2 regions of the Massilia sp. GCM10023247 genome follow, and region 1 is predicted to be linked to the other one. Evidence: predicted binding sites of a transcription regulator. Region 1 holds the regulator's gene; the other holds the start of a gene.

Evidence for each region. The regulator sigma-54, encoded in region 1, starts transcription at its own class of promoters, with help from an activator protein. The targets are predictions, from matches to a motif close to TGGCANGNAANCTGCTTT.
Region 2: a site for sigma-54 is predicted at 1,932-1,949, ahead of ACFPAH_RS15500 (pilin). Genes of this name have one in related genera too.

Annotation. Positions count from the first base shown of each region.
Region 1 covers NZ_JBHSIB010000002.1:22,480-29,588, reverse strand. Annotated here, with positions in the region: gene ACFPAH_RS00135 (hypothetical protein) at 36-1,805, shown strand; gene ACFPAH_RS00130 (enoyl-CoA hydratase/isomerase family protein) at 1,867-2,949, opposite strand; gene hpf (ribosome hibernation-promoting factor, HPF/YfiA family) at 3,064-3,417, opposite strand; gene ACFPAH_RS00120 (RNA polymerase factor sigma-54) at 3,481-4,953, opposite strand; gene lptB (LPS export ABC transporter ATP-binding protein) at 4,969-5,730, opposite strand; gene lptA (lipopolysaccharide transport periplasmic protein LptA) at 5,730-6,317, opposite strand; gene lptC (LPS export ABC transporter periplasmic protein LptC) at 6,333-6,935, opposite strand; gene ACFPAH_RS00100 (KdsC family phosphatase) at 6,972-7,109, opposite strand, start outside.
Region 2 covers NZ_JBHSIB010000020.1:5,851-12,959, reverse strand. Annotated here, with positions in the region: gene ACFPAH_RS15520 (hypothetical protein) at 1-97, shown strand, start outside; gene ACFPAH_RS15515 (pentapeptide repeat-containing protein) at 190-876, shown strand; gene ACFPAH_RS15510 (hypothetical protein) at 873-1,274, shown strand; gene ACFPAH_RS15505 (tetratricopeptide repeat protein) at 1,271-1,747, opposite strand; gene ACFPAH_RS15500 (pilin) at 2,012-2,449, shown strand; gene ACFPAH_RS15495 (hypothetical protein) at 2,661-3,056, shown strand; gene ACFPAH_RS15490 (glycoside hydrolase family 97 protein) at 3,270-5,303, shown strand; gene ACFPAH_RS15485 (methyl-accepting chemotaxis protein) at 5,365-7,068, opposite strand.

The DNA of each region.
Region 1 (7,109 bases):
TTGTTGCGTTGTCGAATCCTCAGGAGGTAACTTGCATGCCGAACCGACTCAGACTTACTAAGAACGCCCAATTCTACGTAGCAAAAGAAGGCGTGGACCTTGATTTGGGGATCTCTTCTATCTTAGCAGGCGCGATGAGTAATATAGTAGATGGGGGCGAAGTAATACTAGAAACGACTCGACAGGCACGGACCACTCCTAATGGAGTGAAGTACCTATTATCGGCCCGAGTTTTTGAGTCAGCGCGCCCTGTATATTTTATTGAAGAGGAAGTAAAGGATTCCATTTATGCTTACATAGCAGTGTTGGAATTCGACAAATACGTTGCCGCTTTCCGGAAGAGCTGCGCCAACATTAGCGATGAACTCGACGCCTGTTTAGACCTTATACACGGATCACGCCTAACATCTACTTTTGATGACGACGCAGTCGAGTACCAGAAGATAGCGCTTAGAAATATGACTGTTTCAGATCGTGCGATGCGCGCACGGTCGTTCGAGGCGGCAGATTTAAAAGGCTTGTTCTCGACGCACGCGGCAGGCCGGTCCATACCTTATTTTTTCAAAATCCGTCAGGGAGGCATCCTTAAGACCTTCTCGACAAATTCCGGGCGGTTAGTAGAGGCCTCAGAAAGAAAGTCAGTCGATGATATTGCAGAATGGTGCAACGAACAGATTCTTTCGTTGCAGAATTCCGGTGGCGAGAAATCGTTCCTAAATTCCTTCGCAAGGATGGCTATCCTCGACGAAGTATTGCAAGCAACGCAGCCAACAGCCGTTCTAATCGAAGCAGGCGTGGTAACGGATCGCATTAATAACGGAGAAATTGCACTCTGGCGTGCAAGAAAGGACAAGACGCTGGCCCCTGTTTCGGACCGCTTGCTCCATGAAATATTTTCCCGACTCGAAAAGGTTTATGAAATCGACGCGAACCTGAACATTGTCGGCTCTGAAAAAGGGGCTCGCCTTCGCCATAACAGCAAGTCTTTGACTTTGCACGTTCCATCATTAAGAAAATTTCGGATAGACGAGTTGGGCCGGACTGACTCACTGTTAAAGTACCTGACAAAAAACGGACTCTACAGTATATGCTTCGCCGATCCAAAATTTATGTATTTCATGGGCAACTGTTTTGAGGATACATCTGGAGTCTCCGAAATTGATAGTATTTTGGAAATCTTGCACCCATATCCCGTACTTAGTGCTGTTACTTCAGAAAAAGGAATGGTTACAGCTCAATCCACCTCCTTCTCGAATGATTGCGTTTTCAGTGCTGTAGAGACAATTCACGCTAACGATGATTATATTTTTTGCGATGACCTAGGAACAGAATGGGCGGACCATATAACCTTGAATAGCTCAGAGGGCACTATTACCTTTATTCATTCAAAATACGGTGACGAATCAGTATCCGCATCCAAAATGCATGAAGTAGTTGGTCAAGGCGTTAAAAATCTCGGTCATATGTTTTTCACTAAGGCGCAATTATTAAAGAAATTACACGACAAGTTCGCTTACACCTATAATTTGGACGGTGTCCAAACCAACATTAGCAGAGTTCGACAAGGCGACCCAAAAAATATTGATTTGTATCTTACGGACCTTCAACGAGACTTTCGACTGCGGCGAAAGTGCGTATTGGCCTGCTCGTTCTTGTCGAAAAACGCCATCGCAAATGAATTCACAAAAATTAAAGCTGGGCAGCAAGTAACTGGCGCAGTTGTGCAATTACTTTGGATTATTTCTTCTTTTGCCCATGCGGCGCGCGACGCGAATGTTGTTCCAGCAATATACTGTCGCGACTGATAATATAGATTTGCCGAAGGGTTATCAGTCGTGGCTGTTGACGTTACAGGTGCTTAGTTATTTATAAGTGCCGCAGCGGGTGCGCGTACGCCGGCCACACAGGCTCGAAAAAGCGCGCCACCATCTCGGGCGTCACCTCACCCAGCGTCGGCGGATTCCACTGCGGCGCATTGTCCTTGTCGATGACCAGCGCGCGGATGCCTTCGAGCACTTCGCCGTGCTCGAAATTGCGGCGCACCAGCGAGCGTTCCAGGCGCAGGCAGTCGGCCACCCCGAGCGAGGCGCCGCGCAGCAGCAGCTCGTGGGTCACGCACATCAGCAGCGGCGAACGCTGGCGCATCGCGGCCAGCGCCTTTTGCGCGAACGGGCTGGCGTCGGTCTCGAGCGAGGCCATGATCGCCGCCACCGAACCGGCGCCGAAATGGGTGTCGATCGCAGCGCGTGCCGCTTCCAGGCTGGCGGGGCCGGCATCGTCCGCATGGCCGGCGCCGAAGGCGCGGATCCTTTCCGCCAGCTGCGCGCCCGGCGTCGACGCGATCAGCGCGTTCAGCTCGCCCAGCCGCGCGCTTGGCACGAACAGGTCGGCCAGCCCGACATACAAGGCGTCGGCCGCGCCGATGGTCAAGCCCGTCAGGCCGAGATAGTTGCCGAGTTGCCCAGGCGCGTGCGACAGGAAATGGCTGCCGCCGACATCCGGGAACAGGCCGATGTTCACTTCCGGCATCGCCATTTTCGTGCGCTCGGTGACGATGCGCAGGCCGGTCTCGGGACCGCCCTGGGCAATGCCCATGCCGCCCCCCATGACGACCCCATCCATGATCGAGATATACGGTTTCGGGTAGAAGTGAATCAGGTGGTTGAGCGCGTATTCTTCGGTGAAGAAGTCTTCCAGCAGGGCGCTACCGCCGGTCGGAGGCAAGTTGCCGACCTCGTGGAAGAAACGAATGTCGCCGCCCGCGCACAGGGCTTTTTGGCTGCTGCTGGTGATCACGACGGCGGCAACGGCGGCATCGTCGCGCCAGGCCAGCAAGGTCTCGGCCAGGCGCCGCACCATGGCGAGCGACAGCGAGTTGAGGGTCTGCGGCCGGTCGAGGGTAATCACGCCGGTGCCGTTGGCAACGCGGGTCAGGACATGGTCTGTCATGGTTCTAGGGCTTGTGTGAAAGACATGCATTTTACCGAAGCCGGCGAGTACTGAGTCCCAAATGTGAAAAGGGCGCCTTCCGGCGCCCTCGTTCAGACGGTGCTTCGTTGCCGATTAGACAGCAACAGCCTCTCCGCCTTCAGGGCGGCGCTTGAGCGCCTCGTGACTATGGTTCTGCAGGATGGTCTTGTACTTCATCACCTGGCGATCCAGCCTGTCGATCAGGAGGTCGATCGCCGCATACAGGTCTTGCGCCACACTCTCTACGTGCACCGTCTTGCCGGACAGGCGCATGGTGATCTCGGCTTTCTGCCTTTTTTCTTTCTCGGTCAGGTTGTCGATGGCGAGGATCACATGGGAGTCGATCACTTGATCGAAATGGCGGGTGATGCGTTCCAGCTTGTTCTGTACGTATTCACGGATGGCGGGGGTTACGTCGAGGTGGTGACCGCTGATGGTGAGATTCATACACACTCCTTTGAAAAAGGAACGGCGTCCGTGACGCGCATGGCGCGCGCCTGGCTGCCGTCATTACAAGGATTTGCGGAGACTGACGGGAGGGATCTTGAGTGCCTCGCGGTATTTTGCAACCGTGCGGCGCGCGATGACCATGCCTTGTTCACCGAGCATTTCCGCGATCTTGCTATCGGATAATGGGTTCTTGGGGTCCTCTGCTCCTGTCAGTTGCGCAATGAGCGCCCGAATCGCCGTCGAAGAGGCTTCGCCCCCCGCTTCGGTGGCGACGTGGCTTCCGAAGAAATACTTCAGCTCAAACATGCCGTGGGGGGTCAGCATGAATTTTTGAGTTGTTACACGAGAAATGGTGCTCTCGTGTAGGCCTAGTGTATCAGCTATCTCACGAAGCACAAGGGGACGCATGGCAACCGCGCCATGGCTGAAAAAGTTGCGCTGGCGCTCGACAATTGCCTGGGACACACGCAGGATCGTGTCGAAACGCTGGCGCATATTTTTGATGAGCCATTTCGCTTCCTGCAACTGCGCGCTCATCTGGCCTTCGCCCTTGCCCTGCTTGAGCAATGCCGCGTACAGGTTATTCACGCGCAGGCGCGGCATGACTTCGCTGTTGAGCATCACGCTCCAGCCGGCCCCGTTCTTGCGGACAATAACGTCCGGTACCACGTAGTCGGAGGTGCTCGACGCAAAGGCCGCGCCCGGGTGCGGATTGCACTGGCGGATGACGGCCTGGGCTTCGCGCAGGTCTTCGTCGTCGCAGTCGAGCGCCTTTTTCAGCTTGTTGAATTCGCGCTGGGCGAACCAGGTCAGATACCCCTCGACGATTTTCAGGGCCATGCGCCGCGTCACCAGCGGCACGCCCGGCATTTGGCGGATCTGCAGGGCCAGGCACTCGCTGGCGCTGCGCGCGCCGACGCCGACCGGGTCCAGGCTTTGCACCAGCGCCAGCGCGCAACGCAGTTCCTCGATCTCGACTTCCAGCTCGGCCGGCAGGCGCGCGTGGATCTCGTCGAGCTGCTCTTCCAGGTAGCCGTTGTCGTCGATGGCGTCGATTACGAGTTCGGCCAGCGCGCGGTCGCGCGCGCTCGCGCCCGTGACCCGGACCTGTTCCGACAGGTGCTCGCGCAGCGTCACGCCGATCGCGCCCAGCTGCGGCCGGCCGTCGTCGTCGCCGTCGCCGCTGGCCGCGCGCGGTGCCTCGCCCCAATCGGCGTCGGCCTCGCCGCGCTCGACATCGCCGCCGCCGTCGAGGCCCTCGCCGGCCTCGGCGGGCGCTGCGGCTTCCTCGCCGCCCGGCGCCGGCGCCTCGGCCTGCTGGACCGGCGCATCGTTGATGGCGCCGTCGGCGAGCAGGCGCACCGAGTTGTCGAGCGGGTCGTCGATCCGCTCGAGCAGCGGGTTATCGGACAGGATCTGCTCGATCTCCTGGTGCAGTTCGAGCGTGGACAACTGCAGCAGGCGGATCGACTGCTGGAGCTGCGGCGTGAGCGCCAGGTGCTGCGAAGTCCGGAGTTGCAGGGATTGTTTCATCGGGCGCTATCGTGACTACATGCGGAAGTGTTCGCCGAGGTAGACGCGTCGTACCGACTCGTCGGCGATGATGTCGTCAGGGCGGCCCGAAGCCAGCACGGCGCCCTGGTTGATGATATAGGCGCGGTCGCAGATGCCGAGCGTCTCGCGCACGTTGTGGTCGGTGATCAGGACCCCGATGCCGCGCTCCTTCAGGAAGCGCACGATGCGCTGGATCTCGATCACGGCGATCGGGTCGACCCCGGCGAACGGTTCGTCGAGCAGCACGAAGCGCGGGTTGGTCGCCAGCGCGCGCGCGATCTCGACGCGGCGCCGCTCGCCGCCCGACAGCGACAGCGCCGGGTTCTCGCGCAGCTTCTCGATCTGCAGTTCGGCCAGCAGCGAGTCGAGGCGCTCGTTGAGCGCCGCCTTGCCCAGGGCCTTGCCGTTTTCGTCGTGCTGCAGTTCGAGCACGGCGCGGATATTGTCTTCCACCGTCAGCTTGCGGAACACCGAGGCTTCCTGCGGCAGGTAGGACAGGCCGAGCACCGCGCGCCGGTGGATCGGCAGGCTCGAAATGTCGGTGCCGTTGATTTCGATGGTGCCGGCGTCCGACGGCACCAGGCCGACGATCATGTAGAACGAGGTGGTCTTGCCGGCGCCGTTCGGGCCGAGCAGGCCGACGACTTCGCCGCACCCGACTTCGAGCGAGACGTCGCGCACGACCAGGCGCTTGCCGTAACTTTTCTGCAGCCCCCGCACGACCAGGGTGCTGCGCTTGTCGTGATCATCCTTCATTATTTTTTCCCTGCTGCCGGTGCCGGCGCGGCGCCCGCCTTGGGCGCGGGAGCCGGCGCGGTGTTGCGCGGAGCGATGATCAGGGTGCCGCGTCCGCCGCCGGCCTTGGTCTGGCCGCTCGGGTCGTTGCGCACGGCCGCCACTTCGCGCCGGTTGTCGTAGGAGATGTAGGGACCGCGGAGCTCATTCGTCACGCGCCCGTTCTCGAGTTCCTTCACGATCGCCTTCGAGAACAGCTTCACCACTTCTTCGCGCTCTTCGTATTCGATGCGCTCGGCCTGGCCCTCGATCCACAGGTCCGGCCCGCCGTCGCGCTTCTGGCGGAAGGTGGCCACGCGGCCCGGCGCCGAGGTCAGGGTGACGCTCATGTAGCCTTCCGGCGTTTCCTTGAGCAGCGCACGGTCGGACTTGAGCAGCAGCGTGCCGCGCGTGACGATGACGTTGCCGGTCAGGATGCGGGTCTGCGTGACTTCGTCGATATCGAACGAATCGAATTCGACGACGGCCTGCTTGAGCGAGTCCGCCTTCTCGGCCGAGGCCGACAGCGACAGCAGCGAAAGGAAGGCGGCGGCAAGCAATTTTTTCATGTGGTTTCGTTCCTGTTATTGGGTGGTCGCACCGTTCGGGCGCGGCGGGTAGACGATCTTGCCGCGCCCGCCGAGGTGCAGCTTCTGGGCCGGGTTCTCGGCCACCAGCCCGATGCCTTCGGCCGTCGCCGCGCCGAGCGTCATGCGTACCGGGCGCTCGGTCTTGATGATTTCGTCGTCGGCCAGCACGGTCAGCGCGTCGGTCTGGGCGTGCAGCGCTTCGCTGGTCGGGGTCGCCGGGCGCAGGATGTCGACCTTGCCGATCAGTTCGACGCGGTTCTCGCCATGAAACACCTCGCCGCGCTCGGCGTCGAGCGTCATGCGCGGGCGGCCCGGCGCCATGCTCTCGACCACGGGCCGGGTCACCACCGACATGTCGGGCCCCGGATGGTGCACCAGGCGCTCGCCGGACATGACGTAGCGCGGCGAGCCGGTTTCGGTCATGCGCACGAAACTGAAGTTCTCGACGATGTAGTCGGGCTCGTTGAGCGCATTGGCGCCGCTGGCCGCGTCTTCCGACTGGATCGCCTGCAGCAGCCAGAAACTGCCGAACGCGAAGAACACCGCCGTGAGCATCAGCCCCAGCGTGCGCCAGCGGTGCGCGGTGCGTTTGTTCACGTAGGTGGCCATAGGGTGTCCGGGTCCGTGTCCGTGTTACGCAAAATACGGGGCAAGCGCCTGTTCGTAGCTGCCCTGGGCGCGCATCACGAGATCGCAGACTTCGCGCACGGCGCCGCGTCCGCCGCCCGCCTTGGTGACGTAATGGGCGCGGTGCTGCACCTCGGGGTGGCC
Region 2 (7,109 bases), on a different contig from region 1:
CCCCGCCTCGCTGTCGCAAGGCGAGGCGATCCGCTTCCTGGAAGACGTCAACCGCGCCTGCGTCATCCACGGCACGGCGCACATCGAGACGCGCTGACACCGTTCCTCTAGAGTCCCGCTTCAAAGGGGGATGTGCCGGACCGCCGGCGCGTGTATCCTGTGCGGCCGAGTCGTCTCCATCGAGCTTGCATGTCACGTTACACCATCACCCTCGCCAGCGAAACGGTCGACCGTTCGCGCGTCGAACAACTGCTGTCCCAGGATGTCCTGTTGGTCTTCGAGGACTGCGATTTCTCTGGCGCCGACCTCTCGCGCCTGAATTTGCAGGAAGCCGTGTTTCGCAACTGTGTCCTGGCCGAGACCTCGTTCTATGCCGCCACGCTCGCGCGTACCCGCTGGCAGCGCTGCCGGGCAGGGCATGCCGATTTCGAGTCGAGCGACCTGGTCGACGCGCACTTCGCATCGTCCGACCTGAACAACACCAGCTGGCGCCGCGCCAAGCTGGCCTCGTGTTCTTTTCGCAGCTGCAAGCTGACCGGCGCCGCCTTCGAGGAAGTCAGCTACCTCGGCCTGTCCTTCGAGGACAGCCTGCTCATCGGCGCCGACCTGCGCCGCATGTCGTTCCGGAAGATGACCTTGAACGGCCTGGATTTCGCCGATGCCGACCTGTCCGGCTGCGATTTCCGCGAAGCCGTGTTCGCCGGCGGCAGCCTGCGCGACGCCCATATCAAGGACACCCGCTTCGACGGCGCCGACCTGCGCGAAGCGGATCTCGGCGGCCTGAAACTCGTCAACGCCAAATTGTTCGCGGGCGCGACCATCTCGCGGCGCCAGGCGGCCGAGCTGGTGCGGGCGATGGGCCTGAACGTCGGATGAAGGCCGTGCGGGAATTGGCGCGCTTCCGGAGCCGGCGCTTCGTCCCGATCCTGCCCGAGGCCTGCCAGCTCGCGCCGAAAACCTATGGCGCCGAGCTGGCCTTCTGGCTGGCGGGGAAGCTGGCGCTGCAGGGCATCGCGACCGGCTATCCGGCCCCCGGAGAGCGCTGCTGGCTGCTGCGCTGGGAGGCGCAGCCAGGCGCCGTGTTCCAGGTCGTGTGCGTCAATTGCGAGGGCAGCAAGGAGCACTGGCGCGTTGCGCTGGTGCGGGACGACGGTGCCGGCGGCGCGTCCTTCGACGCGGCGCAGCCCCTGGTGAATGCGATCCGCTTCGTGCTGCATGCCGCGGTGCCGCGCGGTGAGCTCGCGTGGTGCGGCGAAGCGGGACCCGGGGTCTAGGCAGGGCTGAGGGCCAGCTTGTCGCGTACGGCCTGCATATGGTCCTGGGCGATGACGCTGCCATGGACGGCGGCCCGGGCCAGCCACATCAAACCCAGGTTTTCGTCCTGCGGGACGCCCTTGCCGTCGATGTGGCAAAGGCTCAGGTAGTACATCGCATTCGCGTACTCCTTCTTGACCGCCAGCTCGAGCCAGTACAGCGCACTCTTCGTCTTGTCCGCTGCCAGGAACAGCAGCGCCAGGTCGGTCTGCGCTTCGGGGTCGCCCGCGTCCGCCGCCTTGACCAGCGCGATGTCGTCCTCGTCGAGGGCAAGGCAGAGATGGGGCTGGATCGACTCGACATCCACCATCGACCTGCCGTTCACTCCGGGCTCGAGCTTGCGCTTGACCGAACCCTCGGCAATCCTGCGCCGGAACGTACTCTCGCTCCATTCCGTCAAACTGATGGCGGCACCAACACTAATAAATTCCAACTGCGGCTCCTTGCGAGTGCGGACTGACTCCGACACGGTTGATACCCCTGGCGCTGGCGCCAACATCCTGCTGACACCCCATTTCAGGGTGCCAAGCTGCGGTGAAACCCCGTTTGCGGCGCCAAATCCGGCCTGGCGGGCCCGTTGGCCCATCCAAATCCACGAAAATCGGGTCGTTTCGGGCTGGCACGGTCATTGCTGTATAGAAACACGTAAGGCACACACAAGTCTGCATGAACACTCACCTAAACTGACGGAGCTATTATGAAATTTTCCCAATACAAAGCACAAGCACAGAAGGGCTTCACCCTGATCGAACTGATGATCGTGGTTGCCATCATTGGTATTCTGGCATCGATTGCTCTGCCGGCCTACTCGAAGTACATGGACAAGTCGAAGTACGCTGAAGTCGTCGCTTCGACCTCGGCTGTGAAGATCGCTGTCGACATGTGTGCGCAGGATCTGGGCACCGTGACCGGCTGCGATGGCGGCGAGCATGGCATTCCTGAAAATATCGCAGCTGGCAGCCCGAAAGCCTACGCCGATTCCGTGACGACCTTAAACGGCGTCATCACTGCAGCCCCTAAAGCCTACGGCGGCGTGGTCGCAACCGATACGTACATCCTGACCCCGACCTATGCCAATGGCGCCGTGACCTGGGCTACGAGCGGTGACGCCGTCACCAAAGGCCTGGCCAAGTAATACGATCCCACCTCCACCTTGGTGGAGGGACCGGAAAAACCCGCACACCGTGCGGGTTTTTTCATTGGAACAGGCGTTGCCTTACTTGTAAGCAATTGCCAGCGATGTAAGAAATTGTTAAATCGGTCAACAGCTTCCGTAACCGCCCCGTTATCGGTTCAGTGACATATGCAATGTGCACTGAGACGACAACTAACCGAGGAGCTGCACCATGAAAAAAATCACTGCCACCCTGATCGCCGGCCTGTTCGCTACCACCGCATTCGCCCAAGTGCCGGATTCGCCTGTCGCGAAAACGACTGTCGAAACCAAGGATGCGAACACCGCGGTTCTGGTGGACACCAAGGAAGCCAGGACTGACCTGAAGGCCACGACCAAGGAAGCCCAAAAGGCAGCCACGGCCGATGCCAAAGGCAAGGTAGTCGCCAAGACCGACACCAAGGATGCCAAGGCTGCCGTGAAGGCCGATGCCAAGGATGCCAAGGCCGAGCTGAAAGCCGATGCGAAGGATGCCAAGGCCGAGCTGAAGGCCGATGCCAAAGTGGGCACCGAAGCCCATCCGGAAAACCACGGCGCCCACGTCTCGGCGACCGCCCAGACCAAGTAAGCCTTTCCAGCATCAACGAAGCCCGCGTCATCGCGGGCTTTTTTTTTCGCCCGGCGGCGGCGGCGGCGCTGGGCTTGGCCAGGCCAGGGCAGGCATAAGCGAGCAACTTTGGTAGTGGAGTTACAGTTTTTGGCTTATGATTCCCTTCACTTATCCGAACAATACGTAGTTTTGCTACCTCAAACAGGTGGCGAGAGGAGACCACCGTTGAGCATGTATCGCACCGCCGCCGTCCTGGCCGCTTCCCTGACGCTCTGCCTGAATGCGTGGGCACAACAACGCATTGCCGGTGCTAGCTCTCCCGGCCAGCTTATCGACGTCGAGGTGCAGGTCGACGGCGCCGGCAAGCTCGGTTACGCGGTCAAGCGGCGCGGCAAGGAGGTGATCGGCCTGTCGCGCCTGGGCTTCAACCTGGCCAACGCGCCCCGGCTCGACGGCGGTTTCAGCCTGCAGCGGCAGGCCGTGAGCGAGCACGATTCGACCTGGGAGCAGCCTTGGGGCGAGCGCCAGTTCGTGCGCAACCGCTACCGCGAGCTGCGCGTCGAGCTCGAGCAGAAGAAGCATGCCGGCCGCAAGCTCGCGCTCGTGTTCCGTATCTACGACGACGGCGTCGGCTTCCGCTACGAATTCCCGGCCCAGTCCCAGCTCCAGACGGTCGAGATCCTCGACGAGCTGACCGAATTCACGGTCGCGCAACCCGCCACCGCATGGTGGATTCCGGCCGGCGAGCTGCCGGGGCTGGAAGAAGAGATCCGCAAGGCGCCGCTCGCCGAGATCGGCATCGCCAACACCCCGCTGACCCTGCGCCTGGCGGACGGCACCCACATCGCCTTCCACGAAGCGGCCCTGGTCGACTATGCCTCGATGTGGCTGCGCAAGGTGGACGGGCAGAAGCTGCGCGCGATGCTGGCGCCGTCTTCCTACGGCCCGGCGGTGGTGCGCAGCGGGGCGTTTACCACGCCCTGGCGCACGATGCAGATCGCCGACGATGCGGCTGGCCTGTACATGTCCGACCTCGTGCTCAACCTGAACGAGCCGAACAAGCTGGGCGACGTCTCCTGGGTCAAGCCGTCGAAATTCGTGGGCGTCTGGTGGGAGATGCACCTGCAGCAAGGCACCTGGAACGCGGGGCCGAAGCATGCGGCCAACACGGCCAATACCAGGCGTTACATCGACTTCGCCGCCAGGAACGGTTTCCGCGGCGTGCTGGTCGAGGGCTGGAACCTGGGCTGGGAAAGCGACTGGGGCCACGGCGGCGCCGACTTCAGCTTCACCCGATCCTATCCTGACTTCGACCTGCCTGGCCTGGCGGCCTACGCCAAGTCGAAAGGCGTGCGCCTGGTCGGCCACCACGAGACCGGCGCCAACCTGCCGGCCTACGAACGGCAGATGGACGCGGCCTACCGGCTCTATGCCAAACACGGCGTCGACAGCGTCAAGTCGGGCTATGTGCACGAGGCGGGCGGCATGCAGTTTACGGGGCGCGACGGCAAGCCGCGCTACGGCCACTACGATTCGCAGGACGGCGTGCGCCACTTCCAGAAAGCCGTGACCGAGGCGGCGAAATACCGGATCGCCATCGACACCCACGAACCGGTCAAGGACACCGGCCTGCGCCGCACCTGGCCGAACTGGCTGACGCGCGAAGGCGCGCGCGGCGTCGAGTACAACGCCTGGGGCAACCCGCCCAACAGCGTCGACCACGAGGCAAAACTGGTGTTTACGCGCATGCTCAGCGGGCCGATGGATTACACGCCCGGCGTCCTGAGCCTGGTCGGCGCCGACGGCAAGGTCTTCAATTCGACCCAGGCCAAGCAGCTGGCCAACTTCGTCGTGATCTATTCGCCGCTGGTGATGGCGGCCGACCTGCCGGAGAACTACGAGAAGTACCCGGCCGCCTTCAAGTTCATCCGCGACGTGCCGACCGACTGGGCCGATACGCGCGTGATCAACGGGGCGGTGGGCGAGTACGCGACCATCGCGCGCAAGGAGCGGGGCGGGCAGGACTGGTATGTGGGCGCCGTCACCGACGGCCAGGCGCGCACGCTGGCGCTGCCGCTCGCCTTCCTCGACCCCGGCAAGACCTACATGGCCGAGATTTACCGCGACGGCGACCGCGCCGACTACCGCAGCGAGCGGCGCTTCGACCTGGTCGTCGAGCAGCGCAGGGTGACGGCCGGGGATACCTTGCAATTGCGCCTGGCGCCGGGCGGCGGGCAGGCGATCCGCTTCACGCCGCAGCGCTGAAGGGCAGGGCGGTTCCCGCCCGTCGTGTGTTTTCGCCAGGTTCCGCCCGCGCCGGGCCGCCTTAGAACGATTCCTCGCCGGCCTCGGCGGGCGCTGCGTGGCGGGCAGCCTGGCGCGCCGGGGCCGCCAGGCGCGCGCCCGGGCGCGGCGCCGGCGCCGCTTTCGCCGCCGGACGCGCGGGCGCGCCGGCCGTTACGTCTAGCGCAGCGTCGAGCTTGAACACGGCCACGATTTCGGCCAGTTTCGCCGCCTGTTCCTGCATCGCCTCGGCCGCCGCGGCCGCTTCCTCGACCAGCGAGGCGTTCTGTTGCGTGACCTCGTCCATCTGGCTGATGGCCGTGTTGATCTGCTCGATGCCCGAGGTCTGTTCCTGGCTGGCGGCCGTGATCTCGCCCATGATGTCGGTGACGTTGCGTACGCTGGCGACGATTTCTCCCATGGTCGTGCCGGCATGGTCGACCAGCTTCGCGCCGGCGTCGACCTTGGCCACCGAATCGTCGATCAGCGACTTGATTTCCTTGGCCGCCGCGGCCGAACGCTGGGCCAGGGTGCGCACTTCGGAGGCGACGACGGCAAAGCCGCGTCCCTGTTCGCCGGCGCGCGCCGCTTCCACGGCGGCGTTCAGCGCCAGGATATTGGTCTGGAAGGCGATGCCGTCGATCACGCCGATGATGTCGACGATCTTCTTCGACGAGTCGTTGATCGAGGCCATCGTGTCGACCACTTGCGACACCACCGTGCCGCCGCGTTCGGCCACCTGCGAGGCCGAGGAGGCCAGCTGGTTGGCCTGGCGCGCATTGTCGGCGTTCTGCTTGACGGTCGAGGTCAGTTCTTCCATCGAGGAGGCGGTTTCTTCCAGCGAGCTGGCCTGCTCTTCGGTGCGCGACGACAGGTCGAGGTTGCCGCTGGCGATCTGGCTCGAGGCCGAGGCGATCGTGTCGGTACCGCTGCGCACCTGGCCGACGATGCGCGCCAGGCTGTCCCGCATGGTCTTCATGGCGAACAGCATGCTGTTGCTGTCGCCCGGGCGCAGGTCGACGGCCACCGTCAGGTCGCCGGCGGCGATACGGCCGGCGACGGCGCTCGCATAGGCAGGCTCGCCGCCGAGCTGGCGGGTCAGGCTGCGGGTCAGGAGCACGCCCAGCCCGAGGCCGGCCGCAGCGCCGCCCAGCACCAGCAACAGCATCATCGTGCGGCTCGCATGGTAGGCAGCGCTGGCGGCGGCGACCGCTTCTGCGGCATTTTGTTCCTTCAGCCGGGCCAGGTCGGTCATGCGCACATCGGCCGCGTTGGCGACCGGTACCACAGTCGCGAACAGGTACTCGACCGAGGCGCGGTTTTGCTGCAGCGGCTCGGCCAGCGCGCGCTTGGTCGCCTCCATGATGGCGGCGTCGTAGACGCGCACCCGCTGGTCGACTTCGGCAAACAGCTGCTTGCCCTTTTCCAGGTGGAACAGCGGGCGCGCCTTGTCGAGGTTGGCCTTGAGCTGGGCGCGCGCCTCGTCGACCTTGGCGACGGCCGCCTTGCGGTCCTCGTCGGTCGACGCCAACAGGACGTTGCGGATGGCGCGTCCCATGTAGATCAGGTCGATGTTGGCTTCCTTGATGTAGGAAATGCCGAGCAGTTCTTTCTGGTAGATGTCGTCGTTCCTGGCGTCCATGCGCGACATGTTGACGATGCCGATCCCGGCCACGATGGCGCCGAGCGCCGACAGGATCAGGAACGCGGCGATCAGGCGGGTGCCGACCTTCATTTGATTAAACATGGGATGTTTCCAAAGTTGCAGTAGTGGGAGCGATCAGGCAG